3 regions of the Tepidibacillus sp. LV47 genome follow, and region 1 is predicted to be linked to each of the others. Evidence: a T-box and tRNA genes for the amino acid it is inferred to sense, from the RefSeq annotation. Region 1 holds a T-box; the other regions hold tRNA genes.

The links. A T-box is a leader RNA that pairs with one kind of tRNA and senses whether it is charged. The one in region 1 lies ahead of leuS (leucine--tRNA ligase), so its partner is inferred to be a tRNA-Leu.
Region 2: it encodes a tRNA-Leu, which carries the amino acid that the T-box ahead of leuS (leucine--tRNA ligase) is inferred to sense. The anticodon was not compared.
Region 3: it encodes a tRNA-Leu, which carries the amino acid that the T-box ahead of leuS (leucine--tRNA ligase) is inferred to sense. The anticodon was not compared.

Annotation. Positions count from the first base shown of each region.
Region 1 covers NZ_JBLWIF010000004.1:100,136-109,951, reverse strand. The annotation lists gene ACMW72_RS06730 (DNA internalization-related competence protein ComEC/Rec2) at 1-2,135, opposite strand, end outside; gene ACMW72_RS06725 (deoxycytidylate deaminase) at 2,132-2,596, opposite strand; gene ACMW72_RS06720 (CoA-binding protein) at 2,695-3,114, opposite strand; gene ACMW72_RS06715 (helix-hairpin-helix domain-containing protein) at 3,237-3,884, opposite strand; gene ACMW72_RS06710 (DUF2533 family protein) at 3,940-4,200, shown strand; gene leuS (leucine--tRNA ligase) at 4,451-6,922, opposite strand; T-box leader at 6,973-7,206, opposite strand; gene rsfS (ribosome silencing factor) at 7,276-7,644, opposite strand; gene yqeK (bis(5'-nucleosyl)-tetraphosphatase (symmetrical) YqeK) at 7,651-8,223, opposite strand; gene ACMW72_RS06690 (nicotinate-nucleotide adenylyltransferase) at 8,213-8,806, opposite strand; gene yhbY (ribosome assembly RNA-binding protein YhbY) at 8,806-9,102, opposite strand; gene ACMW72_RS06680 (shikimate dehydrogenase) at 9,096-9,816, opposite strand, start outside.
Region 2 covers NZ_JBLWIF010000001.1:389,402-399,217, forward strand. The annotation lists gene ACMW72_RS01940 (SPL family radical SAM protein) at 1-686, shown strand, start outside; gene ACMW72_RS01945 (SDR family oxidoreductase) at 703-1,422, shown strand; gene ACMW72_RS01950 (PucR family transcriptional regulator) at 1,524-2,756, shown strand; gene ald (alanine dehydrogenase) at 2,887-4,020, shown strand; gene putP (sodium/proline symporter PutP) at 4,321-5,769, shown strand; partial or broken gene ACMW72_RS01965 (SAM-dependent methyltransferase) at 5,829-5,979, opposite strand; gene ACMW72_RS01970 (hypothetical protein) at 6,048-6,398, shown strand; tRNA gene ACMW72_RS01975 (tRNA-Val) at 6,453-6,528, opposite strand; tRNA gene ACMW72_RS01980 (tRNA-Leu) at 6,549-6,638, opposite strand; tRNA gene ACMW72_RS01985 (tRNA-Ile) at 6,651-6,726, opposite strand; tRNA gene ACMW72_RS01990 (tRNA-Asp) at 6,731-6,807, opposite strand; tRNA gene ACMW72_RS01995 (tRNA-Met) at 6,816-6,891, opposite strand; gene ACMW72_RS02000 (hypothetical protein) at 7,106-7,537, shown strand; gene ACMW72_RS02005 (hypothetical protein) at 7,708-8,085, opposite strand; gene thpR (RNA 2',3'-cyclic phosphodiesterase) at 8,143-8,682, opposite strand; gene ACMW72_RS02015 (phosphatidylglycerophosphatase A) at 8,734-9,270, opposite strand; gene ACMW72_RS02020 (2'-5' RNA ligase family protein) at 9,644-9,816, shown strand, end outside.
Region 3 covers NZ_JBLWIF010000005.1:105,643-115,458, forward strand. The annotation lists gene mqnC (cyclic dehypoxanthinyl futalosine synthase) at 100-1,212, opposite strand; tRNA gene ACMW72_RS07625 (tRNA-Leu) at 1,486-1,575, opposite strand; tRNA gene ACMW72_RS07630 (tRNA-Gly) at 1,590-1,664, opposite strand; tRNA gene ACMW72_RS07635 (tRNA-Phe) at 1,714-1,789, opposite strand; gene ACMW72_RS07640 (hypothetical protein) at 1,865-2,131, opposite strand; gene ACMW72_RS07645 (NAD(P)/FAD-dependent oxidoreductase) at 2,423-3,562, shown strand; gene ACMW72_RS07650 (DUF1641 domain-containing protein) at 3,579-3,986, shown strand; gene pheA (prephenate dehydratase) at 4,233-5,111, shown strand; gene ilvE (branched-chain-amino-acid transaminase) at 5,169-6,080, shown strand; gene ACMW72_RS07665 (LL-diaminopimelate aminotransferase) at 6,216-7,391, opposite strand; tRNA gene ACMW72_RS07670 (tRNA-Ala) at 7,579-7,654, opposite strand; gene dnaI (primosomal protein DnaI) at 7,715-8,641, opposite strand; gene ACMW72_RS07680 (replication initiation and membrane attachment family protein) at 8,645-9,816, opposite strand, start outside.

The DNA.
Region 1 (9,816 bases):
GTTTGATAAAGTTTGGCATAGGTAATCAACGATTGGTTATTTTCTTTTTCTTTTGGTTTTGAACCAAGGGAGATAAAAGTAATCACGGTATTGGGATCAAGGGAAAGATGTGATTCCCCTTCTTTTATTACTTTGATAGGAATTTGCTTTTGCTTTAACTTCGTATATAGTTTTTCCCCTAATTCTGTTCTTGGAAATCCTTCCCCTACAATAAACCAATGGATAGGGATTTGCTCCACAAGGGTAAGGTAACCTTCGATATGATCGGCATCTTCATGGGTTAAAACAGCGTAATCTAATTCGTTGATTCCTTGATAGTGCAGATATGGCAGCACAATATCTTCTCCCACTTGGAAAGGGTCTTTTCTTTGTTTCCATGCTGGCTCCTTTATAAAAGATAATGTTCCGCCACTGTCGATTAATATCGTTTCTCCATCTGGAGATTCAATCAAAAGACTATCCCCCTGGCCAACGTCGAGCATGGTTACCTGTGCGTTATCAGGAGAGAAAAGGAAAGAAGCCAACCACAAAATCATACTAATGATCAATACACCTTTTTCCAAAGCAAATAAATACTTTTTTGTTTGATAGGAAAGAAAAGATTCCTTAATTTCTTTTCTTGTCAAACTCCAAACTAAAAAGAAGTAAAAAAGAATAACAATCCACCAAGAAAAATGACCAAAGAATTGCAATACCCTTAATTGACTGAAAATAGCAATCACATTAAAAAGAAGGTACAACAAAACATCTAATAAATGTCCAACCCAAACAGCAAAAGGAAGATGGAACAAACTAAGCAATAAGAGAAGGAATCCCATTGGCAAGACAGCAAAACTAAAAATGGGTACAAATAACAGATTTGCCAGCCATGAAAAGAAAGAGTATTGGTGAAAATGATAGAAAACAAGGGAAAAAGATGCAAGTTGGGTGACGATTAAAACGGTAAATGCTCCCCGTAACCAAGAAGGAACTTTATCTCGTAACCAAGTTTCAACTCTCGGATATCCCCAAACAAGAAAAAAGGTAACGACAAATGATAACTGAAAGCCAATATCATCCATCCATTTTGGATTATAGAAGGTCATAAAAAGAAACGTTAAACCCATCGATTGAAGGGAAAGAAATGGCCTGCGAAACATCAATCCATACAAGGTAATTAAAGACATGAGAGTTGCCCGAACAACAGAAGCACTTGCACCGACTAAAAACAGATAAAAAATCAAGAATATCCCTGTAATTATCCCCCTTTTTTCTCTCGTTAACCCTAATTTCGATAACAAAAAGGAGATGATCAAAGTCAATATCGTTAAATGAAGTCCAGAAATGGCAATAATATGGCTGAGCCCTAAGTTAGAAAAATCATCTCTGATTTCTGGAGATAGATCTTGGCGATTCCCTAGGATTAAGCTTTTCATAAAACCAGATTGGGGATGAGAAAGATACTGATCAAAAGGTTTTGCTAACTGATTTTGCAAAACATAAAAGAAATGGGATAGGGAAAAACGCTTTGATATTTGAATATTTGTTAAATCAGAAACTGTTATCTGCCAATAAATATTCTGATTAGCCAAATAACGGGAATAATCAAATTGTCCTGGGTTTCTCGCTTTTGGAGGCTTGTCCAAAATCCCATAGAAGGTAATCCCCATTCCTTTTGTAAAACTCCGCACTTTTTCTAGCTCTTGCTCTTTGTTCAAGTATAGGTAAACGATCAACTTTTCTTTTGTTTGCAGCTTTCGTTCCTGTTGCTGCCATTGATAAGAAAAAGGTTCAATCTGAAATTTGACCAAATTGCCATCGATGATCGGTTCTGAAATGAGATAACCACGGATTCCTATTCTTTGTCCTGTCAATTCTTTAGGTAATTGGCTTTGATGTTGATCCTGATAAACAAGCATATAAAGAAACCCAGAAATGAGAAAGAAAAAGAAAAGGAAAACAAACCAAAGATTGTTTCTTCGATAATACAAATAAAGTGAAAATAGGAAAAAGACCAAACTGCTTGAAAGTGCGATCACCAGTTTGGTCCATGAAATCTCTATATCCCTACCAAATAACAAGCCAATAGCCCATGCCAAAGATAATAGAATGAGCGGAGCTTTTGGTTTATAAAAATGGCGTGCTAAATCCATCATTTCTTCTCTCTTTCATATTGGCGAAAGAGAATATTGGCTTCTTTAAATAGTTCTGTTACTTTCGGTAGATCTTTTTCATATTTACGTTCATAAACAACTTCTTTAATTCCGCTGTTGGCAAGCATCTTGGCACAATTATAACAAGGGGAATCCGTAACAAACACAGTCGCTCCTTCACGATCTGCTCGATCGGTAAACAGCATCAAATTCACTTCTGCATGGATGGTTCGAATACATCTTTCTTTTTCTTCACCATTTTCATGGTAATGCTCGATAAGACAACCTTGTTCATAACAATCTAGCACTCCTGAAGGGCTACCATTATAGCCTGTACCCATTAATTTTTTATCTTTTACTAAAATCGCGCCCACATGTCTTCTCGGGCAAGTTGCCCTTTCAGCCACGGTAAAAGCAAGGTCCATGAAATACTCGTCCCAACTTTTACGGTAATATGAACTCACTTCTCTTCCCTCACCTTTTTTAGACCTTTTCTCTTTTTCTCTCAATTATATTCCAACACTATTGTTTTTTTAATCTAGGGACTCCTTATTTTATAAAACTATTCTGATTTAAACAATCGTTTATGTTCAATCTTGATACATTTGTCCATAACTACATTCAAACCTTTTTCGGAAGCGAAGTTAGCAGCCTCTTCATTTACGACCCCTAATTGGAGCCAAATGGCCTTCGCTCCGATCTCGACTGCTTCTTCTACAATAGGCATTACTTGATCGGGTCGGCGAAAGACATCGACAATGTCTACTTGACCTTCAATTTCCTTTAAGGAACCTACTGCTTTTTTCCCTAGAACCTCATTAATGGTTGGATTGACAGGAATAACCTCGTATCCTTGATTAAGCAAATATTCTGCTACCTTATAACTGTCCCGTTCAGGCTTGTTCGACAGTCCAACAATGGCAATTCGCTTAGATGTTTCTAATAGATTTTTTAATTGTTCATCTGTAGTTAAGCGACTCATGATTTTCCTCCTTTCCATCTAAGACAACATTAGTGAATATCTTTAACTACGTCAATATTTTTAACGAACTTAGCAAAGTTTTATACCAATCTTAATTTTAACATTAATATTACACTTTTGAATTAATGTACTGAAATTTTTTCTTTAATTTTATCAAATGTTTTTTCACCGATTCCAGATACATTCATCAGATCTTCAATTTTATGAAAGGGACCGTTTTGTTGACGGTATTCAATGATCGCCTTGGCCCTCGTTGCTCCAATTCCATCTAATTCCATTAATTGTGATTCATCAGCTGTATTGATATTAATCTTGCCATTTGTGGAACTTGGACCACTTGATATTGAATAACTTCCCCAAATTTGATTGGTTCCTTGGTTTTCCAGTTTTTCTCCTTGAAAAGGAACATAGATCACCATCTCATCTTTTAACTTCATTGCCAGATTCACTTGATTCAAATTCGCATTAGGTAGAGCTCCGCCAGCAAGATCAAGAACATCTTTTACCCTTGCATTATTTTTTAAATGATAGATTCCTGGTTTCGTGACTGCACCTTTGACATCGACAACAATCTCTTCAGCATTCGTTTTCTCTGTTTTTGTTTTATTCGAAACGACATTTGACGATTCCTTTACTTGGTCTCTAAATGGCGGCGGATCGTCTTGTTTGGAAGAGATATATTGACTTATTGCGAATAAGAGAGCCATAATAAGAAGAATAATAAAGATTTTCTCTCTTTTCGTTAAGTAAAACTTTGAAATCAGATCCACCATTACCATCCTTTCTAAATTTGAAATACATGTTTTTATAATCGAGGTGTTAGCAGTGAGTAGTGTTCATTTGGAAATTACGAAAAAAGTCAATGAAAAAGTAAAAGCAATCGAAACTTATAAGAAAATGGATCAACAACGAGAGTTGATCATCGACCAACTGATTGATGATTATAAAGCAGGGAAACCAATCGACTTAACGAAACTTAATCAATGGACAAAACAAATGAACCAGTTTGCAATCAAACATCAGTTACCAACAAGAAAAATCGTGACAAAAGAAATGTTTAAGTCTTATGTTCAAACGTTACACTAAAATTTAGAATCTATTCATTATTTCGGCAATTTAGGAAAAATTCCTTCAAAACCGATTCATTTTTTAAAATTTAATGTCATAGAATCCCTTCAAGCTTCACCCGAATCTCCCCTAAGGATGGGTTCGTGTACCTCAGCTCGAGCGTTTGCCTCCAGCTTCCTGCGTATAAAAAAAGCTTGCCAACACTATCAAAGAATGTTGGCAAGCTAAAGGTAACATTAGCTTTGAACATACAGCCTTTACTCGTTTATTACCCTATAACAATATTAACAAGTTTGCCAGGAACAACGATCACTTTTCTGATCTGTTTTCCATTTATCCATTCATTGATTCTTTCATCATCAAGGACAGCTTTTTCGATTTCTTCTTTTCCGTAAGATGTTGGAATCATCTTTTTCCCGCGAATCTTGCCATTGATTTGAATGGCGATTTCTACTTCATCTAATACCAAATATTCTTCATTGAATGTTGGCCACTCTTGTAGATGAATACTAGAGTCATGCCCCATCATTTGCCATAATTCTTCAGTAATATGCGGCGTCATTGGTGCGAGCAATACCACAACCGTTTCGATCGCTTGTTTGAGAAGACCTTTGTTCCCTTTTTCGGGATAACTATGAATCTTGTTGACTAACTCCATCACAGCAGAAATCGCAGTATTAAAATTATTTCTTAATTCAATGTCCTCTGTTACCCGTTTAATGGTTAAATGAATCATACGACGAAGTTCTTTTTCTTCATCGGTTTCAACCTTGATTTCCGGATGCGATCTTAAGGTTTCAAGGTTTTGTTGAACAAGCCTCCATACCCGATTTAAGAAACGATGGCTTCCTTCTACCCCAGAATCACTCCAATCAAGATCACGATCAGGAGGAGCCGCAAATAGAATAAAGAGACGTCCTGTGTCTGCACCGTATTTCTCGATGATTTCATTGGGGCTTACCACATTTCCTTTTGATTTTGACATCTTTGCTCCATCTTTAATGACCATACCCTGTGTCAGTAAAGATTTAAAAGGTTCTTGGAATGAAATTAATCCTGCATCATACAATACTTTTGTAAAGAATCGTGAGTAGAGTAAATGAAGGACTGCATGTTCAATCCCACCAATATATTCATCAACAGGCAGCCATTTATTGACAAGTTTAGAATCAAAAGGTTTTGTCTCTTCGTGGGGGCTGACATATCGGAAATAATACCACGATGAATCAATAAAAGTATCCATTGTATCGGTTTCCCGATAAGCATGCCCCCCACATTTTGGGCAAGTGGTATGAACAAACGACTCTGAAGTGGTTAATGGATTATCTTTTCCATTAAAGGTAACATCTTCAGGTAACATAACAGGTAATTGATCTAATGGAACGGGTACTTCACCGCATGTATCGCAATAGACGATAGGTATCGGTGTACCCCAATAACGTTGGCGCGAGATAAGCCAATCTCTTAATCGATAGGTTGTAGTCCGTTTTCCTTTGCCAATTTCTTCAAGATACTTACCGATCGTTTGAATCGCTTCTTGCTTTTGCAATCCATTAAAGCGATCAGAATGAACCAATATTCCATCTTCTGTAAATGCTTGATCCATCTCTTCCACAGTTTGGGGATATCCGTCTTGATTTTGTACCACAATCTTAATCGGTAGATGATATTTCTTCGCAAAATGGAAGTCCCGCTCATCATGGGCTGGAACACCCATTACTGCACCCGTTCCATAATCCATTAACACATAATTTGCTACCCAAATCGGTACATCTTCTTCTGTTAATGGATGTTTGGCATAAGAACCTGTGAAATAACCCACTTTTTCCTCTTCTGTTGAGGTACGGGTGATCTCATTTACTTTCTTTAAGTCTTCGATAAATTGTAAAATCTTTTGTTCGTTTTCTTTTCCTTTAATCAATTGAGGAACAAGAGGATGTTCTGGTGCTAATACCAAGTAAGTGACTCCATATAAGGTGTCTGGGCGTGTAGTAAATACAGGGATCTTCGCATCATCTAAAGTTGGAACTGTAAAGACCACTTCTGCTCCTTTACTTTTTCCAATCCAGTTTCTTTGCATCATTTTAACCTTTTCTGGCCAACCCTCTAATTGATCTAAATCTTGCAGTAATCGTTCCGCATAATCAGTAATTCTTAAGAACCATTGATTCAATTCTTTTTTCGTTACTTCGCTATCGCAACGCCAACACCTTCCATCTTCTACCTGTTCATTCGCTAAAACTGTATTACAGGTCGGACACCAATTAACAGCCGCTTTCTTTTTATAAGCAAGCCCCCGCTCGTAAAATAACAAAAAGAGCCATTGGGTCCACTTATAATAGTCAGGCAGACAAGTGGCAACATAGCGATCCCAATCGTACGATACGCCTAACCGTTTTTGTTCCGTACGAATCCGTTCCATGTTTTTTAATGTCCACTCTTTTGGATTAACTCCTCTTTGAATCGCTGCATTCTCAGCGGGTAAACCAAAGGCATCTGCTCCCATTGGATGAAGGACTTGGTATCCTTTCATGCGTTTAAAACGGGCAATCACATCGCCAATCGTATAAACGCGAACATGCCCCATATGTAACCCTTCTCCGGAGGGGTAAGGAAATTGTTCTAAAGTATAATATTTCGGTTTGGAAACGTCTTCGATGGTTTTATAGGTCTCCTGTTCTTCCCATATTTGTTGCCACTTCTTCTCAATTTTCTCGGGTTGATAAACTTGCTCTCTCATGCTGAAACCTCCTCAAAAAGTAATAAAACCCCCCACCCCAAAGCTCAATTGCTAGGGACGAGAGGTTAGTAAACAATCCCGTGGTACCACCCTAATGATATTTTCACCATAACAATGAAAATACCACTTTAGATCTTTAACGCAGATAATACGGTAGAAAGTACTCATTTTTCCCCTCTACAGTTTGAAGGGGAGTTCACAAGAGTTGATTTATCGGTTTCCACCAACCACCGACTCTCTGAAAAATCAATCATCTTGTTACTATTCCTTCGCATTACTGTTATACTTCAATTTCAATTTTAATTATGATTATATGAAATTTTACTTTGGATTGTCAATAGTCGATCATCATTCTATAACTCATCTACTTCAATCACTGGAGCGTCTCGCCAAAGCCGTTCCAAATTATAAAATTCCCGTTCATCTTTATGGAATACATGAACCACGACATCCCCAAGATCGATCAAGACCCATCTTGATTGCTCGATCCCTTCCCAACCTTTAACCTCAATCTGATTTTCTTCCATTTTATCTTTGATTTCATTTGCAATCGCTTGAACTTGAGTTTCCGAATTCCCGCTACAAATGACAAAATAGTCAGCAATCAGAGATAAGCCTTTTATTTCAAGAATCATTACATCTTTTGCTTTTTTGTCCAAAGCTGTTTTTGCGGCCAACTTCGCAATATCCAGTATCGAATATTCCAATTCTCTTTCCTCCATTCTAACTCAATCATTCCCCCCTACTAAATCATTTCGGGCTTTAACTGTTAAAGGATAGATTTTCATCTTCTTTTTGATTAAAAGTTGAATCGTTCCATCAAATGCCATTCTTAGTGCTTCATCTAGATTCGATTTTGCCATTTCCCGAATCTCTTCTACACCAGGAAATTGACGCGAGGGTTCAATATAATCAGCGAGACAAACAACTTTTTCTAAAAGGGACATTTGCTCTCGTCCAGATGTATGATAACGAATGGCCATAATCACTTCTTCATCATGAATCGCAAATCGTTCTTGAATAACGATCGAAGCAACCGGTCCATGCCAGAGTTCTGCATTATAATCTAATAAATCTTGAGCTAATTCTTGATATTGGCGAATATATTGAGCTAACTTTTCTTTTGGCCAAAATTTTGTAAAATCATGGAGAATACCAGCTATTTCCGCTTTCAATGGATCAGCTCCATATCTTGCAGCTAATTGTTTAGCCGTATCCGCAACTCCTAAAGAATGAATATAGCGATGTTCAGTCACTTCTTTGTTTAACTCTGCTTTTAGATACTCTAAATCAATCTTCATATAAATGGTTCTCCTTTATATATTGTTCCACAGGGTTAGGAACGACATGTCGGAGTGGTCTCCCTTCCTTAACCCATTGACGGATTAATGTAGAGGAAATCTCTAATTGGGGCATTGGGATCATTTTTACATGCTTAATGATTTGTTTTTCTTTTGATGTAAGGTTATCTAGTGAATAACCGGGTCGGACTAAACCGATAAATTGTATGAGTGACAATAATTCTTCAATACGATACCAATTAGGTAAATATTCAATCATATCGCCACCAATAATAAAAGAAAAGGAAATATTAGGATATCTTGAATTTAATTCCTTAACCGTATCCAAAGTATATGAAGGCCCATCACGTTCCAATTCGATCGTACATAGGCGAAACTGGGGTTCATTTTCAATTGCTCGTTTCACCATTTCGATCCGATGATGAACTGGCGTAATTTTTCGGCCTAATTTATGGGGGGGGATATGTGCCGGCATAAACCAAATTTCATCTAATCCCCCATAGAAAAGGGATTGATCAGCCATAATGAAATGACCGATATGAAGCGGATCAAAGGTTCCACCAAGTATCCCTACTTTTTTCATCATGATCTTGGTAATTCGATCGTTTTATTTTCCTTCGATTCTTTATAAAGGACGATGGTATGGCCAATAATTTGAACAAGTTCAGCTTTCGTTCCTTTTAGTATCGCCTCTGCCGCTTCATCGGGATCTTGTAAACTATTTTTTAAAACTGAAACTTTGATCAATTCACGAGCTTCAAGGGCATCATTAATTTGGTTAATCATATTCTCGTTCACTCCGCCTTTTCCCACTTGGAAAATGGGATCAAGATGATGTGCTAATGAACGCAAATATCGTTTTTGTTTTCCTGTTAACATGTATTTCTTCCTTTCTCTTTTATCGATTCAATCACCTTTAATCTCATGTAAGAAGGATCAGGGGTAATTCCTGTCCATTTTTCAAAAGCAATGACCCCTTGGTAGATAAACATTCCTAATCCTGAATGAACTTGTGCTCCTTGTGATCTCGCCTCTTGAATCAGCTTGGTTTCTAAAGGATTATAGATGATATCACTTACGAGATGATTCGGTTGAATCCATTCTTTTTTGATCAGTGATTGATCAATATTAGGAGCCATACCAATGGATGTCGTATTTACAATAATATCTGCTTCTTTAACCCCTTTTTCCATTTGTTCGATTGATAATACATCTGTTTTTGTATATTGTTCTAAACTTTTTCTCAAAATGTGAGCTTTATTCTGATCTCGATTGATAATGGTTAATTGTCCGATTGGAGAATTGGCGATCGTATAACCAATTGCCCTTGCTGCACCGCCAGCCCCAAGGATTAAAACTCTTTTTCCTTTTAATTGTACCCCTGTTTCTTCTATTAAAGAGCGGAGATATCCTATACCATCAGTATTATATCCAATTAATCGGCCCTCATCGTTTACGATGGTATTCACTGCACCAATCTGTTTTGCTTCTTCTGAGACTTGATCTAAATACTTCATCACTTCTACTTTATGAGGAATCGTAACATTGAAACCTTTGATCTTTAAGGCTTTCATCCCTTCAATCGCTTCTTTT
Region 2 (9,816 bases), on a different contig from region 1:
TCCAAGGAATGTTTTCTTCTGCTAATGTGGTGTTATTTGTCAATATTGAGGATTATTTTGCTGAATTGGACAAGATGTTAGAACTTCATCCCGTATATTTACCCATTTCCTATGATACAGATCTCTTAGCGTTTGAAAACATCGCTCCTTTTACATCCCAATGGATAGAATATGCGAAGAAACATCCAAATTTAACCATTGAGATCCGAACGAAAAGTGTCAATTACCCTGCTATTCGTCACTTTGAACCACTAGAAAATGTCATATTAGGATGGACCGTTTCTCCAGATGATATCGTAAAACGTTATGAACGAGGGACACCTGCTTTAGAAGCAAGGCTTAAAGCCATAAAACAAACGATAGATGATGGCTGGAAAGTTCGTTTAAGTTTTGACCCTCTTTTGCATATTGATCATTGGCGGGAACATTATCAAGAATGTGTAGATCAAACCTTTACCATATTACCTGCAGATAAGATTTTAGATATTAGCGTAGGCGTTTTTCGCATGCCTAAGGATTATTTGAAAAATATACGTAAATATCGAAATGATTCTGATCTCATTTACTATCCTTATGAAAATATCGAAGGTGTTTATACGTACTCGCAAGAAATTCGTGAAAAGCTCATTCAGGAAGTTACACGGATGATTGAAAAATATGTACCGAAAGAGAAAATTTATATGTAAAAAAAAGGAGATTGCGATGAAAAGTGCAATTGTTACAGGTGCATCCTCAGGGATTGGTCTAGCAATAACCAAAAAATTGAATCAAATGGGATTTCAAGTGTATGGGTTAGCAAGGGATTTTTCCAAAACTGATTATGAACATGATTCCTTTTATAAAATCGCTTGCGATATAACCAACACAAAACAACTCGTTGAAGTCATCAAACAAATCAAAGAACAAGCGAAAGAAATTTTCATATTGATCAATAACGCGGGGGTGGGTTATTTTGGCCCTCATGAAACCTTAAGTATTAAGGAAATCGAAACAATGGTTGCAACAAACCTGCAAGCTCCACTAATTCTAAGCAATTTGCTATTGCGGGATCTTCGCCAGAGCAAAGGATATGTCATCAACATTTCCTCCATTACCGCGAAAAAGTCAAGCACTTTTGGTTGCGCTTATTCTGCAACAAAAGCAGGTCTTTCCCATTTTGGGATCAGCCTCTTTGAAGAAGTTCGTAAATCTGGAGTGAAGGTTGTCACTATACATCCCGACATAACCCAAACTCCTTTCTACGAATATTTAGACTTTAAAGAAGGGGATCTCCCTGAAAGTTATATTACAGTAGATTGTGTTGCGAATGCAGTTGAGACGATCCTTTCCCAACGAGGAGGAACGGTAATCACCGAACTAACCATCCAACCACAACGGCACATGATCACGAAAAAAAACAAACAAAAAAAAGAAACGAAATAAATCAATGGTAAAAGGAAACATACAAAAATGCTTGAGCATAAAGTATGTAAATTCTAAAATAAAAAGAAAAGATTTTTTATTAATTTTTTTGGAGGAATTTAATGGTTGAGCCGTCAACAACTCTATTTCAAGAAGATTTTCATAGTTTACAAGAATTTATCGATCGATTAAATGAAATATTGCGATTTCCAATTACACTTGAAGATGCTAATCATCGCCTATTAGCTTATAGTACTCATGATATCGAAACAGACCCGGCGAGAATCGCAACAATCGTAAGTCGTCGAGTGCCTGATCAAGTGATTCGTCACTTATGGGAAAAAGGGATTATTCCCACATTGTTAAATAGCGATGAACCTTTACATATCGATAAAATCAATGAAATTGGTCTAGGAAACCGCGTTGCCATTTCGATTCGTAACAAACAAGAAGTGCTTGGGTTTATTTGGGTCATCGAAGTTGAACGACCCTTGAATCAAGAAGAACTAGAAATTCTTAAAGAAGCAGCAAAAGCAGCAAAACATCTACTCATTCAACACCAACTTCGCCGAAACAAAAAGAAAGAAGATTATCAATCGTTTTTCTTAGAACTTCTTTCTGGCATGGTGAAATCAGAACAGGAGATTATAAAAAAGTTTTCCCAATTAAAATTGACACCTCCTTCTCTCTTTACTGTTCTCACATTGAAATTAGAGAAACCGACTAATCCTAGTATAGAGAAACAAATTTCCTATATGTTAAAAACTTCTAGTCGTTATCCGATCGTTCTTAAAGCCATTCTGGATCAACAATTAATCTTGTTACTTTCATTAGCAAAACATGATGAAAAATATGAATTAGATCAATATATTTCTCAAATGATTCACGAAATGAAAGAACGATTTAGCATGTCAACGATCTTCGGCGGTTATGGCAGGATCTATGATCAATTCGCGAATATAGAAAAAAGCTATAAAGAAGCATTAACTGTTTTATCGCTGAAAGAACGGTATAAAGAAGAGATCAAAACGGTTTATGGTTATCAAGACTTAGGAATCTATCAATTCTTTGATATCCTCTATGAACAAAGAAAAAAGGAAGGTTTTTTGCATCCTGGTTTACAGAAACTTCGTGATTATGATCAGCGTTATCATCATTCTTTGATCGAAACCCTTGAAGTCTACCTAGATAAAGATTGTAATGTGAATGAAACGGCACAAATACTTCATATTCATGTCAATACATTAACCTATCGTTTAAGGCGCATCACAGAAATCGCCAACATTAATTTAAAAGATCCGAATCAAAAAATATCCCTTTACCTTGACTTAAAACTTGAAAAAATGGGGAAATAACGGATTTGTGAAAATCCACAAATATTTCTCTATTTTTTCTCTTTTCTAAACGATGAAAAAAAGAAACTCCCGAATTATACTTTTGTTAAAACCAAGAAATACTAACTTAAAAAAGGTGGAGGGATACGGAATGATTATCGGAGTACCAAAAGAGATTAAAAACAACGAAAATCGTGTAGCTTTAACACCTGGTGGAGTGATCGCATTCAAAAAAGCAGGTCATGAGGTACTCATTGAAAAGGATGCCGGGATTGGAAGCGGTTTCAATAATCAAGATTATATCGCTGCAGGTGCAACGATCTTAGAAAAAGCAGAAGAAGTATGGGCCCGTGCAGAAATGATTATGAAAGTGAAGGAACCATTGCCATCTGAATATCCATACTTCCGTAAGGGATTAATTTTATTTACTTATTTACATTTAGCCCCAGTACCAGAATTAACTCGCGCATTAAAAGACAGTGGAGTCATTGCCATCGCTTACGAAACAGTGGAAGTGAATCGCTCCTTACCACTCTTAACACCGATGAGTGAAGTAGCGGGACGCATGGCTGTTCAAATCGGAGCCCAATTCTTAGAAAAAACAAAAGGTGGCAAAGGAGTTCTTCTTTCTGGAGTTCCAGGCGTACAACGGGGAAAAGTGACCATTATCGGTGGTGGTGTTGTTGGAACCAATGCTGCAAAATTAGCAGTTGGACTTGGGGCGAATGTAACCATTCTTGATGTGAATGCGGATCGTTTACGTCAATTGGATGATATTTTTGGTGAAAAAGTAAATACCATCATGTCTAATCCAATGAATATTGCAAATGCTGTAGCTGAAGCAGACCTTGTGATTGGTGCAGTATTAATCCCAGGTGCCAAAGCGCCAAAACTCGTTACTGAAGAAATGGTGAAAACAATGCAACCAGGTTCTGTCATTGTTGATGTTGCCATTGACCAAGGTGGTATCTTTGAAACAGTGGATCGTACTACTTCTCATGACAACCCAACTTTTGAAAAACATGGGGTTCTCCATTATGCGGTTCCAAACATCCCTGGTGCTGTACCAAGAACATCTACCCTTGCATTAACTAATGTAACTCTTCCTTATGCACTTGAAATTGCCAATAAAGGAGTAAAACGAGCTATCGCTGAGAATCCCGCTCTTGAAAAAGGCTTAAACGTAGCAAATGGATTTATAACTTATGAAGCTGTCGCAAAAGATCTTGGATATGAATATGTATCTCCGAAAAAAGCTCTTGAATTAGAAACGGTGTCCATCTAATCCCCTTTCTTCCTAAATCAATCTTCATATTTGGGGCTGTCCAAAAAGTAGTATTTAACCCCGAAATCTAAAAAAAGCAACCCCAAAGAATGCTGTAAAATCAACATTCTTTGGGGTTTAATTTTGGCGGATTTTCAACTTAAATGGACTTTTTAGACCGCTCCATTTTATTATTTTTAGCATTATATTCCTTTTCCCAAAATATAAATTAAACAAATTAAAATAGTATAGTTTCTAAAAAATTAATGATATAATTTGCATCGATATATTCTTTATACTCATGAAAAAGGGGGTAAATGAATGGTTATTTTTTCGGTAATCGTATACATGGTACTCATGCTTTATATTGGGTATTATGCCTATAAACGGACGGCAGATTTATCTGATTACATGCTTGGTGGACGAACATTAGGACCAGCTGTTACTGCACTTAGTGCAGGGGCTTCTGACATGAGCGGTTGGCTGATGATGGGATTACCAGGGGCTATGTTTGCAAGCGGAGTTAGTGCATCTTGGATTGTAATCGGTCTAACTCTTGGAGCTTGGGCAAACTGGCTGTATGTAGCACCCCGTTTAAGAGCTTTTACAGAGATGAATAATTCGATTACCATTCCTGGATATTTGGAAAAACGTTTTGAAGATCATGCGAAAATTTTACGTTTCGTTTCAGGCCTAGTTATTATGTTGTTTTTCACTTTTTACGTATCCGCTGGAATGGTATCTGGGGGCGTATTATTCCATAGTATCTTCGGTATTGATTACCATACTGGCTTGTGGATTATTGCTATTGTAGTCATGGCTTATACTTTATTTGGTGGATTCCTTGCAGTGAGTTGGACTGATTTCGTTCAAGGACTAATTATGATTACTGCATTAATTATGGTTCCTGTTGTAACGATTTATCATACAGGAAGTATTAACGATACGTTTCGTATTATTCATTCAATCGATCCTTCCTTATTAGATATTTTTAAAGGAACGAGCTTTGTTGGCATCATCTCCCTTTTCGCTTGGGGATTAGGATATTTTGGCCAACCACATATTATTGTTCGTTTTATGGCGATTACATCTGTTAAAGAAATTAAAAAAGCCCGTCGAATTGGCATGGGGTGGATGATTTTTTCTACAGTAGGAGCAATGTTTACCGGTCTTGTTGGTATTGCTTATTTCCACATTCATGGGCTTAAATTAGACGATCCTGAAACGGTATTTATTAAATTAGGACAACTCTTATTTCACCCATTTCTTACTGGTTTCTTAATTTCTGCGATTCTCGCAGCGATTATGAGTACAATCTCTTCCCAGCTTCTTGTCACTTCCAGTTCTTTAACGGAAGACTTATATAAATCGTTTTTTCGACGCAACGCTTCAGATAAGGAGCTTGTTTTCTTAGGTCGCTTTTTCGTTTTCCTTGTCGCCATTATTGCCTTAGCTTTAGCATGGACGAAAAACAATACAATTCTTAATCTTGTTGGTTATGCTTGGGCTGGTTTTGGTGCTTCATTTGGCCCAGTCATCTTACTCAGCCTATATTGGAAGCGGATGACCAAATGGGGGGCTTTAGCGGGGATGGTTATTGGAGCCCTTACCGTTGTTATTTGGCCAAAACTTCCCGTGGTGAATCAGCTTTATGAAATGATTCCAGGATTTGCGTTAAGCTTGCTTGCAATAACAATTGTAAGTTTATTAACCTCAAAACCATCTACTCAAATCGAAAAACAACTTGAATCGATTCGTCAAACAATATAATAAACGAAAATTAGGCAGGTAGAGCAATATCTGCCTTTGCTTTATTTCTTAATTCATCTTCTGATAAAAAAGAAAAAATATTCTTTCGTTAACGGATTCCGCTTACCGAAAGAAGGCATGTTCGTTCGTAAATCGTACACCCATACTTCTTTTGTTGCCGACGTCGGTTTTCCCGCGAGTGAAGAATAAGATGGTTTTCACCCGTTGTGCAGTCCCACACTGATTGAGTAACGGATAAGTAAAAAGTATAATAAAAGTATCAAATGGATGTTTGGGAAATGAGGGGAAACAAAATGGATAATTTAAAGAATTTATTACGGGAAGTGCTGAAAGAAGAATTACAACCAATTCATGAGCGAATTAATCAGTTACATGAACAAAATAGTCAGTTACAGGAGCAAATTAATCAGTTAAAATATGAGACAAATCAACAGTTTGAAAATATCAAGACCGAATTAAAAGAAATCATGGCTACTGTTCAACGTATTGAACAAAATCAACCAGAAGATATTATGGCTATGTTGCAAACAATTAACAATAAATTAGACCAACGAGATGCGGAGCTTCAAGTGCTTAACAGACGTGTATTTAAACTTGAGTCTGATGTAGAAAGAATGGCACGTCTATAATAAAAGGCGCGGTCTCTAAGTTAAGAGAAACCGCGCCATTATTGGCTTTATGTATGGTGACCCCGACTGGGCTCGAACCAGCGACCCCCACCCTGTCAAGATGGTGCTCTCCCAGCTGAGCTACGGAGTCACATCTAGTATTCGTATAAATGGTGCCGAGGACCGGACTTGAACCGGTACGGTAGTCAACCCACCGCAGGATTTTAAGTCCTGTGCGTCTGCCAATTCCGCCACCCCGGCATGACAATTAAATGGTGGGCCCAACAGGACTCGAACCTGTGACCAATCGGTTATGAGCCGACCGCTCTACCAACTGAGCTATAGGCCCTTAATGGCGGAGCTGACGGGATTCGAACCCGCGATCTCCTGCGTGACAGGCAGGCATGTTAGGCCTCTACACCACAGCTCCCTATTCATTGGTTGCGGGGGCAGGATTTGAACCTGCGACCTTCGGGTTATGAGCCCGACGAGCTACCAGCTGCTCCACCCCGCGGTGTTTAAAAACGACGACAAATTATATTATATATAATTTCAAACACTTTTGCAATTTTTTTTCACAATTTATATTTTAGATATTCGTATCATCTAATCGACAAGTGATATTGTACATAGAGAAGAAACATTTGTCAATAATGAATTCTTCTTGATTTTATCATACTAATATTGTCAGTGCTCTGACAGATCACTTGGTTAAGGGGGTTTATTCTTTGCCAAAAACAATGAAAGATAAGCAAATTGCTCACCAATCTCCAAAAGCAAATCAAATCAAGCAACAACTTACAGAGCAAATCAATGCATCACAAACTGCTTCTTTGCAACAAGCAAAAAACCAACAACAATCCGCTAATCCTCAACTCATTCAATATTTTAATCCACCAGCGAATGTGATGCAAAATATGGCAACACAATCACAACAAATCAACCAACTCTTTACGCAACAAACGGTTCAACAAAAACTTCAAGAATTACAACAATTAACCAATCAATTACAGCTTGAAATTGGTAAAATGAATACAGAATATAATCAGTTGAGCAATGCAAACATGAATCAAACTCAGATTCAACAAACATTACAACAAAAAGCAAAAGCCCTTCAACAATTTACAAATGAAATTTCTCAAAAATTAATAAACCTGTAACCTTAACCAGCACATTAAAAGCTGTGGATCCTACTTCCACAGCTTTTATTAACAATTATAAACGTATAGCGTATTTCCCCATTTCGTTATCTAAAAATTCTCTATTTCCTTGGTACCGATATCCGTTTCGTTATCAATCTTCATTGATCCTTGTTGTCCATTTACTAGGCTTACTCATCGTAATAAGTTCGTGGATAGTAGTTATTTCCACCTTTTGCATCAGGTTTACCAGGAACAATAACTTTATAGTAATTGTTATCGGTTTGAAAATCAGCTTCTTCTGGTGTCGATTTTTGAACAATATTCGTATTAAAATTAATCATATGTAACGCAAGAATATCTGCAGCCTTGTTAAATGCCTCTATGGTATCAAAAATAAAAAAATCTTTGTGCTCATGGTTAATAAACTTATCATAAACATTGGTTTCTCCCTGAACAGTCCAGTATGCAGATTCAATGATATTGGATATGGCATGATCTCCAAGAGATAAGTCGATGGTTCTGCCATCTGGTTGATCATACACTGGTTGAATCATATAATAGTGCATGATGATCACTCCTTTGCTATCATTTTTGACAGGAGTGGCCACTTTTTATTCCTTATTTTAAAAATATGTTTTTATAATACGATTGTACTTAACACCATCCTTTGTAAATATTGATTGATAAAGTTCTAATGCATTTACTGTCCAAGGAGTAGTCTTTAATATAATCTCTTCCGTTTTAGATGAGGGTTGAATTATTACTTTTCTTGCAAGTGTTAAATGAGGCGTAAAAATAGGTTTTGCATCAAAGTTAATTTTTAGAGGTCGAATTGCCTTTATTAATTGTTGATATAATTGATGTAGCGGCTGTAAATCCCCTTGAACTCCCGCCCATAAAATATTAGGTTTTGCCATTGACGGAAAAGCACCAATCCCCTCAACCCATAATTGAAACGGCACCATTTTCTTCACCGCTTCTTTCATTGCCTGTTCAATTAGGGGAATTTTTCCTTCTTCGACCTCTCCTAAAAATAAAGTTGTGATATGCCAATTTTCTATTGGAACAAATCGCCCTTTATATCTATTTTTTAAAGAAGGCAAAATGCTGCCAACTTGATCCTTTATCGAGTGCTCCATGTTAATCGCAATAAATAATCGCATCATATCCTCCTCCGCTTAAAAAGAAAACTTGGCTCATTTTTGCCAAGCATGTTAACCAACGTTTTTCTGATTTTCCAAAAGATCAACTTCTTCCATATCTCTTAAACGATGGGCAAGACGACCAGATGCTGATGCTGCAATTCCAGCAACAAGGTCATCTAAAAAAGTATGTATACCTTTCCCCGTTTTGGTATCTAGTTTTTTAATAATTCCCATTTTTTGTTTATCTAAATGACCAAATGTAGTAACGGCAATACTGCCATAACCAAAAACCGAACCCAAAGCTAATGTTTCGTCGATACCAAATAAACCTTCATCTGATTCAATTAATGATTGCAATGGTTCTTGTAATAAATGTTTTTCTGCCAATCGATCCAACTCAATTCCAACTAATAAAGCATGTTGAACTTCTCTTTTTTCCAAGACCTTATAAACGCTTTCAACACACAGGTCTAGAGTAAGCTCCGAATTATATGGTGCCTGCATTTCATAAACAATCTTCGCAATATCTTCGATCGTTACTCCCCGCTCTTGCAACCATTGTAATGCTGCTGATTTTACTTCTTTACTTGGTACTTTTCTTTTCAAAAAAACACCCCCTTGTTTTCATCTTAACATGTTTTATCAACACAGAACATAGGGAATTTATCGATCATTTTCCATGCTTTATAATGGAAAATTCTCTACTTACTCGTTTTCTAAACTGTGATTAATCCGTTGAATAAGGTAAGCAGTTCCATAACTAAGCCCTACGAGAAACATCACAGGCAAGATAAAAAATAGAAAAATAAGCAAATGATTTCCCTCCATGACAAAAGGTATTGCTTATTATTAGCTTATAGAAAAATAATTATTTATATGCACTGCGAATGTTTCGCAATTCTTATTTTTTTGATAATATATTCTTATATCGTTAATAAGAAAGGTACACTTTCTTTTTATATAAAAGGGGGGCTTGATAATGAAATATAGTATTGTGATCTATCCACCAAGAGAAGTACAGGATCGAGCGAATGCTTTGCGAAAGCGTTATGATTCCCATTACACACTGATTCCTCCTCATATCAAACTCGTTGATGCATTTGAATGGGAAAATGTTTTAGAACTAACTGAACGCATAGAAAAGGTAGCACA
Region 3 (9,816 bases), on a different contig from region 1:
TTAAAATTATCTAAATTTTTTCGTTTTGTCAATCTATTTTTAGCCTTTGTCTCTTTATGATCGCTATTTTAATACTAAAGATTCAGACCTTTATTTTGATTAATTTTGCATGATAAAATCTTTCTCGACCTTTTCATCTTGATCAAAAATATGGAGAATCTCATATTTTGTATTTCTTTGTGCAGGAATATGCCCCGTTTCACGAATGAGTTGAATGATTAAATTTGTATTTATTTTATGTGTTGTACCTGCTGCAGAAACGACATTTTCTTCCATCATTGTACTACCAAAATCATTACAACCATAAAATAGGGATTGTTTACCGACTTCGGCTCCCATCGTAACCCATGAGGATTGAATGTTAGGAATATTATCCAACATCAGCCGGCTAATCGCTACGGTTTTCAAATATTCTTCAGGCGTTACTTTTTCTGCTTTCAGGTTCGTATTATCAGGTTGGAATGTCCATGGAATAAACGCAAGAAATCCACCTGTTTCATCCTGAGCTTCACGAATTCGAATTAAATGTAGAATGCGCTCTTCCATCGATTCTCCAAAGCCAATTACCATTGTACCGGTTGTTGTCAAACCTACCTTATTTGCTGTTTTCATCACATTGATCCAATCTTTCCAAGAACCTTTCTTTTTGCTAATTCTGATCCTCGTTCGATCATCAAGGATTTCAGCTCCTGCACCAGGTAAAGAATCAAGCCCTGCCTCATACAATAATCGTATCGTTTCCTCCAAAGTGAGACCAGATATTTCTTTCATTTTCATAATTTCCGCTGGAGAGAAAGAGTGCATATGTATATTTGGAAAATGCCTTTTAATCTCCCTCAATAAATTGAGATAATAATCAAATGGTAAATCGGGGTGGGTTCCTCCCTGCATTAGAACTTCTGTACCGCCAACATCTACAAGTTCTTGAATCTTATGTAAAATTTCCTCATTCGATAGTACATAAGCGCCTTCTTCTCCCGGCTTTTTATAAAAGGCACAAAAACGACAATACGTATCACAAACATTGGAATAGTTGATATTTCTGCCAATGACAAAGGTCGTAATCGGTTCTGGATGGAGTCGTTTTTTGATCTCATTCGCTGCTTGACCAATTTTTTCAACTTCATTACTCTCAAATAGTTCTATTCCATCTTCCAGCGTTAATCGTTCTCCATTTAATGCTTTTTCTAAAATCTGATCGATATGCGACATATTTCTCCCTCCACGATGTCCAAATCACTCATTTCCATCGTAACATAAACCAGATAATTTGCCTATATTTTAAGGGTATTCATCAGGCCCTTAGTATGATCTTTATCACTGTTAAAAAAGCTAATGTGGTTGATCAACAATTAAGCAGTAGTATTCAACAGATAGATTTAGCAATTAATAAATAATGCAATTAATAAATAATAAAGAGATAAAACAAAAAACCCCTCAACACATTCAAATGAGGGGTAATTTTCATGTAATATTCAAAATAAATGGTGCCGAGGACCGGACTTGAACCGGTACGGTAGTCAACCCACCGCAGGATTTTAAGTCCTGTGCGTCTGCCAATTCCGCCACCCCGGCAGATTAAGATGTAATGGAGCGGACGACGGGATTCGAACCCGCGACCCTCGCCTTGGCAAGGCGATACTCTACCACTGAGCCACGTCCGCAAATATAGTTATCGGATGTTCTCGAAATAATAAATGATATTCAGAAAAATGGTGGCTCGGGACGGAATCGAACCGCCGACACGAGGATTTTCAGTCCTCTGCTCTACCGACTGAGCTACCGAGCCTTTTTCGGACGAATTTTATATTATCATTTCTCTAGTTTCATGTCAATGTTTTTAAAAATTTTTCACTTTCCCTGATTAAGTATTATTCTTTCTACTTACTACATACTCCACTGTATTTTTCCCTGTAGAATAGATTCCTACAGCTACAACACCATCACGTATTCCTTGCCTAATCGCATCGATTACTGCATGATCCGTAAATAGAATAGCATTAGCTATATTAAAAAGTACAATCAATACAAGTGCCGTCCAAGCTCGCAATTTTTTATTGATATGAAGCTTTTCGCTGATTATTGGTGTTAAAGAAATGGCCATCGCAATGATAATGCTGATTTCAATCATTTTAACCCCTCCCATCGTTTTCTGATTAATTTATTATATGTACGTCAATATTGTATTACCTGCATATTTGTCCAGCTGTTTCAAAAATATATAAATTTTATAATTAGTATTTTGTGATAATTACTAAAAACCAATGGAATTTTTTTATCAACTTGTATAAAATATTTGTTAGAGAATTCCATCAAGTAATCTTTGTTTCAAGGAACTTACTAAGTTCATTATTGAACAAAGATGAAAAAGATGTCTCAAAGGTTTTTTAATGAATAAAGAGATACAGGGAGGGTAAAAGAAATGGCAAAAAACATTGTTATCCTTGGCGGTGGTACTGGCGGTACAATGGTAGCTAACCACCTAGCTAAAGGATTAAAGCATGAGATTAAAAAAGGTGAAGTGAAACTCACCATGATCACCAATGAAGCAGAACATATTTATCAGCCTGGTTGGTTATTCGTTGCTTTTGGTCTTCAACATCCAGAGCATTATATCAGGAAGCAAAGAACGATTACACACCCTAGTGTAAATCTTGTAATTGCTGAAGCAACCAAAATTGACAAAGACAAAAAAGTCGTACATACCAATAAAGGAGATTTCTCCTATGATTATTTGGTCATTGGTACGGGAGCAGTTCCACGTTTTGACTTAATTCCTGGATTAAAAGAAGCGGGGGACAACTTCTATTCACCAGAGGGAACCCTTAAATTAAGAGAAAAATTAACCAATTTTAAAGGCGGAAAAATTGTTATTACATTGGGTATGCCCCATAAATGTCCCGTTGCTCCTATAGAATTTTATTTTATGGCGCATGAATTTTTCGAAAAGAAAGGAATACGCGATAAGGTTGAACTGGTTTACACCTATCCACTAGAAACGGTTCACATGGCAGCAAATGTAGCAACCTGGGTTAAACCAGAATTAGAGAAACGTAACATCCGTTATGTAACCAATTTCGTTCCTGCAAAAGTTGATCCGCAAAAGAAAATCCTTTACTCCAAAGATGGAAAAGAAGAATCTTTTGACTTGTTAGTATCCATCCCACCTCATCGCGGTGCAAAAGTGATCTTTGACTCTGGCTTGGGAAATGAAATGGGCTTCATTCCTGTTAACCAGTATACATTAAAGGCTGTCAACGATAACTATATTTACGTAATTGGTGACGCTACTGCATTGCAAATCAGTAAAGCAGGTTCTACTGCTCACTATGAGTCTGAATACGTTGCAAAAAACATCGAACAAGAATTACATGGCCAAACACCTACCAACTTCTATGATGGTAAAGTATTCTGTTTCATTGAAGCAGGTCTAGAAGAAGGTACCTATATCAATATGGATTATAACCATCCACCAAATCCAGTTCCTCAATCGGCAATGATCCATTGGTTTAAACATGCCTTTAACGAAATGTATTGGATGACAGCTCGAGGACTATTATAGGAAGGGGTGTTGAAGAATGAGTGTTACTAGCGAACAACAATTACAACTAACCGCTGAAGAAGTGGCAATGATTAAAGAATTACTACAAACTCTTAAAGTGCTGAAGGAAAAAAATGTCTTAAAAGACCTTATAGACTTAGCAACTCTTATTTCAAGTGCAACAAGAGCGTTAAATACAAGTGCTGTAACTAAGTTAGCTGGTATTGCAGGCACAGCAATGGAATATGGTGATCGTCTCTTTGCAGATATCGGCGGAATGGATACCATTGACAAACTTCTAGAAGCGATTGAAGAAACTCAAGAGCAAGTAAAACATGATACTTCTAAAGTAGGAATTGGCTCTCTATTAAAATTAATGAAAGATCCTGGAATACAAAAAGCAATAAAATTCGTTCTCACCTTATCCAAAAATTTAACAAAATAATATTAGATGAAAAACCTACCGAATAAACGAATACCCCTTTTTAACAAAAAAGTTAAAAAGGGGTTTTTCATATCATACACCCAATTTTAAAATTCGTTATAAATTTCCGAACAAGTAAGAATTTCTCCTCTTTTTTAAGAATTTAAGCGGTTTCACCTCCAAAAAAACATAAATTTGATCATTTGACATCACACTTTTAAAGTAGTAAGGTTTATAAAAATCAAAACCTTCTGAAGGAGATGAATAATGTCAAAAAAAATTGCATTTTTAGGGCCTCATGGAACATTTACAGAAGAAGCTGCCCGTTCCATTTTTAAAAACGATACAGTTACTTATCTTCCTTTTCGTAGCATTCCAGATGTCCTTGAAGCTGCTAACACAAAAAAGGTTGATTACGCGGTTGTTCCATTGGAAAATTCAATCGAAGGCTCTGTTAATCTTACGTTAGATTGGATCATTCATGAGATAGAATTACCAATTTTAACTGAGTTTGTACTACCGATCACCCAACATTTATTGGTTTCACCGTCTCAATCTTCGATATCTCTTTCAGAGATACAAAGAGTGTACTCACATCCGCAAGCGATTGCTCAATGCCGCCGTTTTATTTATAGTACTTTCACACATGCTGAAATAATATATACCAATAGTACGGCTGAAGCAGCACAAATGATACAGGAGAATCCTGATAAGCCTTGGGCTGCTATTGGTACACGTTTAGCTAAGGAAATTTATTCATTATCTTTTAAGAAAGAGAGTATTGAAGATTATAAAGACAATTACACTCGTTTTATCGTTCTTGGTGATCAACCACTCAACTTTAAACCATTGCAATCATCATCTTATAAGACAATGATCCTCGTTACACTCCCTAAAGATTACCCTGGAGCCTTATACCAAGTTCTAGCCGCTTTTGCTTGGAGAAAAATCAACCTATCACGAATTGAATCTAGACCTACAAAAAGAGGACTCGGAAATTACTATTTTATCATTGACATCGAACAGAAAATGGACGATGTCTTACTACCTGGAGCTTTTGCTGAAATTGAAGCTTTAGGATGCCAGATTCGAATATTAGGAAGTTATCCTTATTTTGTAAAGACAATGAATGGAGTGCGCTCTTAATTTTCTTTTTTATAAAATTATCGAAATATTTCTATTATTTAAAAGGGGGAGAAATTGATGTCTGAGTGGGTTTATATGAATGGAGAATACGTGAAAAAGGAAGATGCGAAAGTATCTGTTTTTGACCATGGATTCTTATATGGAGATGGAATTTTTGAAGGGATTCGGGTATATAACGGAAATATCTTTCGTTTAGACGAACATATTAAACGGTTATACGATTCGGCAAAATCGATCTTACTTGAAATTGGCATGACTCAAGAAGAAATGAAAGAAGCAGTTGTTGCAACCGTTCGTAAGAATAATTATCGGGATGCCTATATTCGATTGGTTGTTTCCCGAGGGATTGGTGATTTGGGATTAGATCCTTTCAAATGCGAGAAGCCAGAAGTCATTATTATCGTACAGCCCCTAGCCTTATTTCCAAAGGAACTTTATGAAAAAGGAATTCGGGTGGTTACCGTTCCAACGAGAAGAAATACACCTGATGCACTTAATCCACAAATTAAATCTTTAAACTATTTAAACAATGTTCTTGTTAAGATTGAAGCGAATCGCGCAGGTGCCAGTGAAGCTCTCATGTTAAATGCAAATGGTTATGTAGCTGAAGGATCGGGAGATAATATCTTTATTGTGAAAAATGGTGTTCTCTACACTCCACCCACATACCTTGGCGCTCTTGAAGGAATTACGCGAAAAGCGATTATGGACATCGCGAAAAAATTAGGTTACCAAGTTATCGAGCAACCATTTACACGTCATGATGTTTATGTCGCTGATGAAGTATTGTTAACGGGTACAGCAGCTGAAGTCATTGCAGTTATCGACGTTGATGGCAGACAAATTGGCGATGGTGTACCTGGTCCGATTACAAGACATCTATTAACAGAGTTTCGAAAAATCGTCCAAATTGAAGGAACACAAGTCTATCAAGATATGGAACAAAAAGCTTCAAGTTCTTTAATTTGACAGATGAAAGTTTATTTTGATAATAAAATAGGTTTGTATGTTCTATAAGCTGCGACTTTAAAGTTTGGAGCAGCGTTAGCACATACAGTCAAAAAAGTCTACCTGCTTCTTTGCAAGTAGACTTTTTTCATCCATTTATCTTTTTCTTTGCAAAATCCCACTTTGGTCAATCAATTCAATAGCTCTTTTCAATTTCTCCTCCGGTTGAACTAAAGCAATCCGCACATATCCTTCACCTTGAACACCAAAAGCGTTTCCTGGTGTCACAACAACACCCGCTTGGATTAATTCTAAAGCAAATTCCTTAGATCTCCAACCTTTGGGAATTTCTGCCCAAATAAACATCGTAGCAGATGGTTTTTCCACATGCCATCCTAATGAGGACAAACCTTCAACAAGAATATTGCGACGTCTTTCGTAAATTTTCCTATTTTGATGCAAAAACTCAGTTCCACCTTTTAAAGCAGTGGCTGCTGCCTTTTGAATCGGTAAAAAGGTTCCATAATCTAGATTCGATTTCACTTTGGCTATTTCTTCAATCATCTTTTCATTGCCAACAATATAACCGATACGAGCTCCTGCCAGATTAAAACTTTTTGATAAAGAATTAAATTCAATTCCAACTTCTTTTGCTCCTTCGATTTCTAAAAAACTGATTCCTTTTTTTTCGTCAAAAATTAATTCGGAATAAGCAAAATCATGAACGACAATAATCTCATATTTTTTTGCAAATTGAACAACTTCTTCGAAAAATTCTTTTGTCGCTAGAGCAGGAACTGGGTTCCCAGGAAAATTTAAAATCATCATTTTTGCTTTTTTTGCCACGTCTTCAGGAATCTCCCTTAAACATGGCAAAAATTGATTCTCCTTTTTTAGTGGCATTGGATAAAGGGTTGCACTTGCTAGATGAACACCTGCTTCATAAGCCGTATACCCTGGATCTGGAACAAGAATCAAATCACCAGGATCGGCAAAGATCATCGGTAAATGCACCAGCCCATCTTGGGAACCCATGAGTTGCAAAATTTCTTTGCTTGGATCCAATAAAACGGAGAACCTTTTCTCATAATAATGAGCTACCGCTTCATGAAACTCATCCGTGCCCTTTAGTGCATATCCATATTGTGTTGGATCCTTTACTGCATCTGCCAAAACTTCCATTACATAAACAGGCGGCGGTAAGTCAGGACTACCCACACTTAAATCGATCACTTCTAACCCTTGTTCGAGCCGTTGTTTCTTATAAGCAAATAGTTCAGAAAAAACGTTGGTTTGAAACACCCTAACTCTTTCTGATACGGAAATATTCATACCTTCTCCCCCAATGAAACAATACAAAAGTTTCTTTCTTGTTTAAATGATCAAAATATTTACATTAATATTATAAATATTATATTAAAGTTCATGGGAAAACTAGAAAAATCTCATGCAGCAAATTCATTTTTAAATAAAATGGCCTAGCTTCCAAAGGAAACTAGACCACGAATAATCCTATGTATGGTGGAGCATAGGGGGCTCGAACCCCTGACCTCTACGCTGCCAGCGTAGCGCTCTCCCAGCTGAGCTAATGCCCCATCTTTTTGGGACAAAATATAGTATAGCATGTTGGTTTTTCTCACGCAAGATGAGAAATTTTAATTTCCCATCATTCTTCGATTTGGTCCATCTAAAAAATAAGGAATGGTATAATGGCGAATTCTTTCCATAATTCGTTTCGCTTTTAGTTCTTCAATTCCCCCTTTGCTCGAATAGGACAAGTGTTCTTCTAGATCATCATAATTCAGATTAGAGGTATATAAAGTTGGTAATCCTTTTACCATTCTTGCCTGAAGAATAGCACCTAGAATTTCATCTCTCTCCCATTGAGAGATCGTTTCCGCTCCAATGTCATCTAAAATCAGAACCTCAACTTCTTTTAACAATTTCATTTTTTCATTTAATGATTGATCATGGATCGAGTTTTTTATTTCTCGGAAAAAGTCAGGAACGTAAATCATCAATGTGGAAATTCCTTTATCTGCTAATAATCTGGCCGTTGCAGCCATCAAATGGCTTTTTCCCACTCCTAATGGTCCATAGAGATAGATTCCTTTTTGTTTTTTCCCTTCCTGTTGATTGGCGATAAACTTCAACAGTGCTCGAATGACCTCTTGTCTTTCTCCCGTTTTATCCAAATCTTTAAATGAAGCGTTCAAAATATCCTTTGCAATATATTGACTGTGGAATAATTTCTCTTTATAAGTTTGTTCTTCATGTTGAATGAGAAAACGACATTTGGTTAAAGCGGACTGAATTTGCCCAAAGGAAAAAGTTAACTGGGTAAAATGACCTTTCAATAGATTCTGGCAATGGTCAAGTCCCTTACACATCTCACAATGCTTTTTTTCTTCAATATATTGGTATAACTGATTTAAAGCTGGCAGTAAATGCTCTTTTGTTAGTTGTTGTTTGTGAATCATTTCTTCTAATTCTGGATGATGTTCAAAATATTGCAGCCAATTTTGTTTATCTATGAAAAGTTTAGGGAGCATTTCACTTAATACTTGACCTAAATGGTTCATTTTTTACGCTCCTTCCCCTGTTTCCCCCAATTTCCTTAACAATTCCTCAATTTCTTCTTGGGCTTTTGGATCCAATTCTTTTTGAGCTTCACTGCTTCGATTCCCGTGATATTTCTTCTCCTGATTCAAAATGTAATCGGGAACTTTTTCTCTTTTTTCTATTTTCCTTTCCTTGACCGTTTTAATTGAGGAGCTTCCTTTTTTGCTTCCTTCTTTCCATCCCCGATATAACTGATGTTCTTTCTTTGCAATTTGTAATGCTTCCTCAACCGTGGTGATATTTAGTCTTTTCCAATGACCGGCTATCTTCTCCGTTAGTTTCTTTGGTAACTTGTATTGATTGGATAGTAAGACATATTCAATTAAAACATTAACCACCTGATAAGGTAAACCGTAATCGCGAATTAGTCCTTCGATTAAATGAAGATCAGCTTCTGGAATTTTTGCTCCACGCTGATATCGTTTTAATAATTCAATCGGTGAATAATGTTCTAATATCCACATATGCCTTTGCTCTTTATCTTCAATATTTGGTACTTGTCCTTCTTTTGGCGAATGAAGGGTTTTTCCTTTTTCAACAAAGAACATTTCTTTTTGTTCATATTGTAATCTTTCTCTAACACGTTCTCTAAGCAAATCTTCTTGTAATTTTCCGTGTGAATCATAAATATAAGGATCATGTAAAAGGTGAATCAGATCCATTTCCGATAAGTGATAAAGAAAAGCAAGTTCATGAAAAAGTTGAATATTTTCTTGTGAGAAAATATGTTGGTCTTGATATAAATTGCTTGTCATTCCTTTAATAAATTCAATATCTAAATATTGATCTTTGATTGTGATTGTTTTTCTCTGCGAATTTTTTGCAGAAATGGAGGAATAAGGTTTGATGAACTGATCGATCTCTGATTCGGGTGAAATGGTAATCTCAGACCAAAGAATCGAATCAAATACCTCATCAAACGATTTCGTGATCTCTTTCTCAATATATTCTGATGAAGGGGCCGTTTTTTCATCGACGAGAAGTTGTTCCATTAATGCTTGATAGGCATTTTTTCCAATGCGATTTAGTAACATAATACTTAAAATATCGCTTTGAAAGAATTCAACAGGTTTAAGGGGAGGAATAAGAATATATTCAATAAACTGTTTTTCTTCAAGGGAATGTTGATATTTCT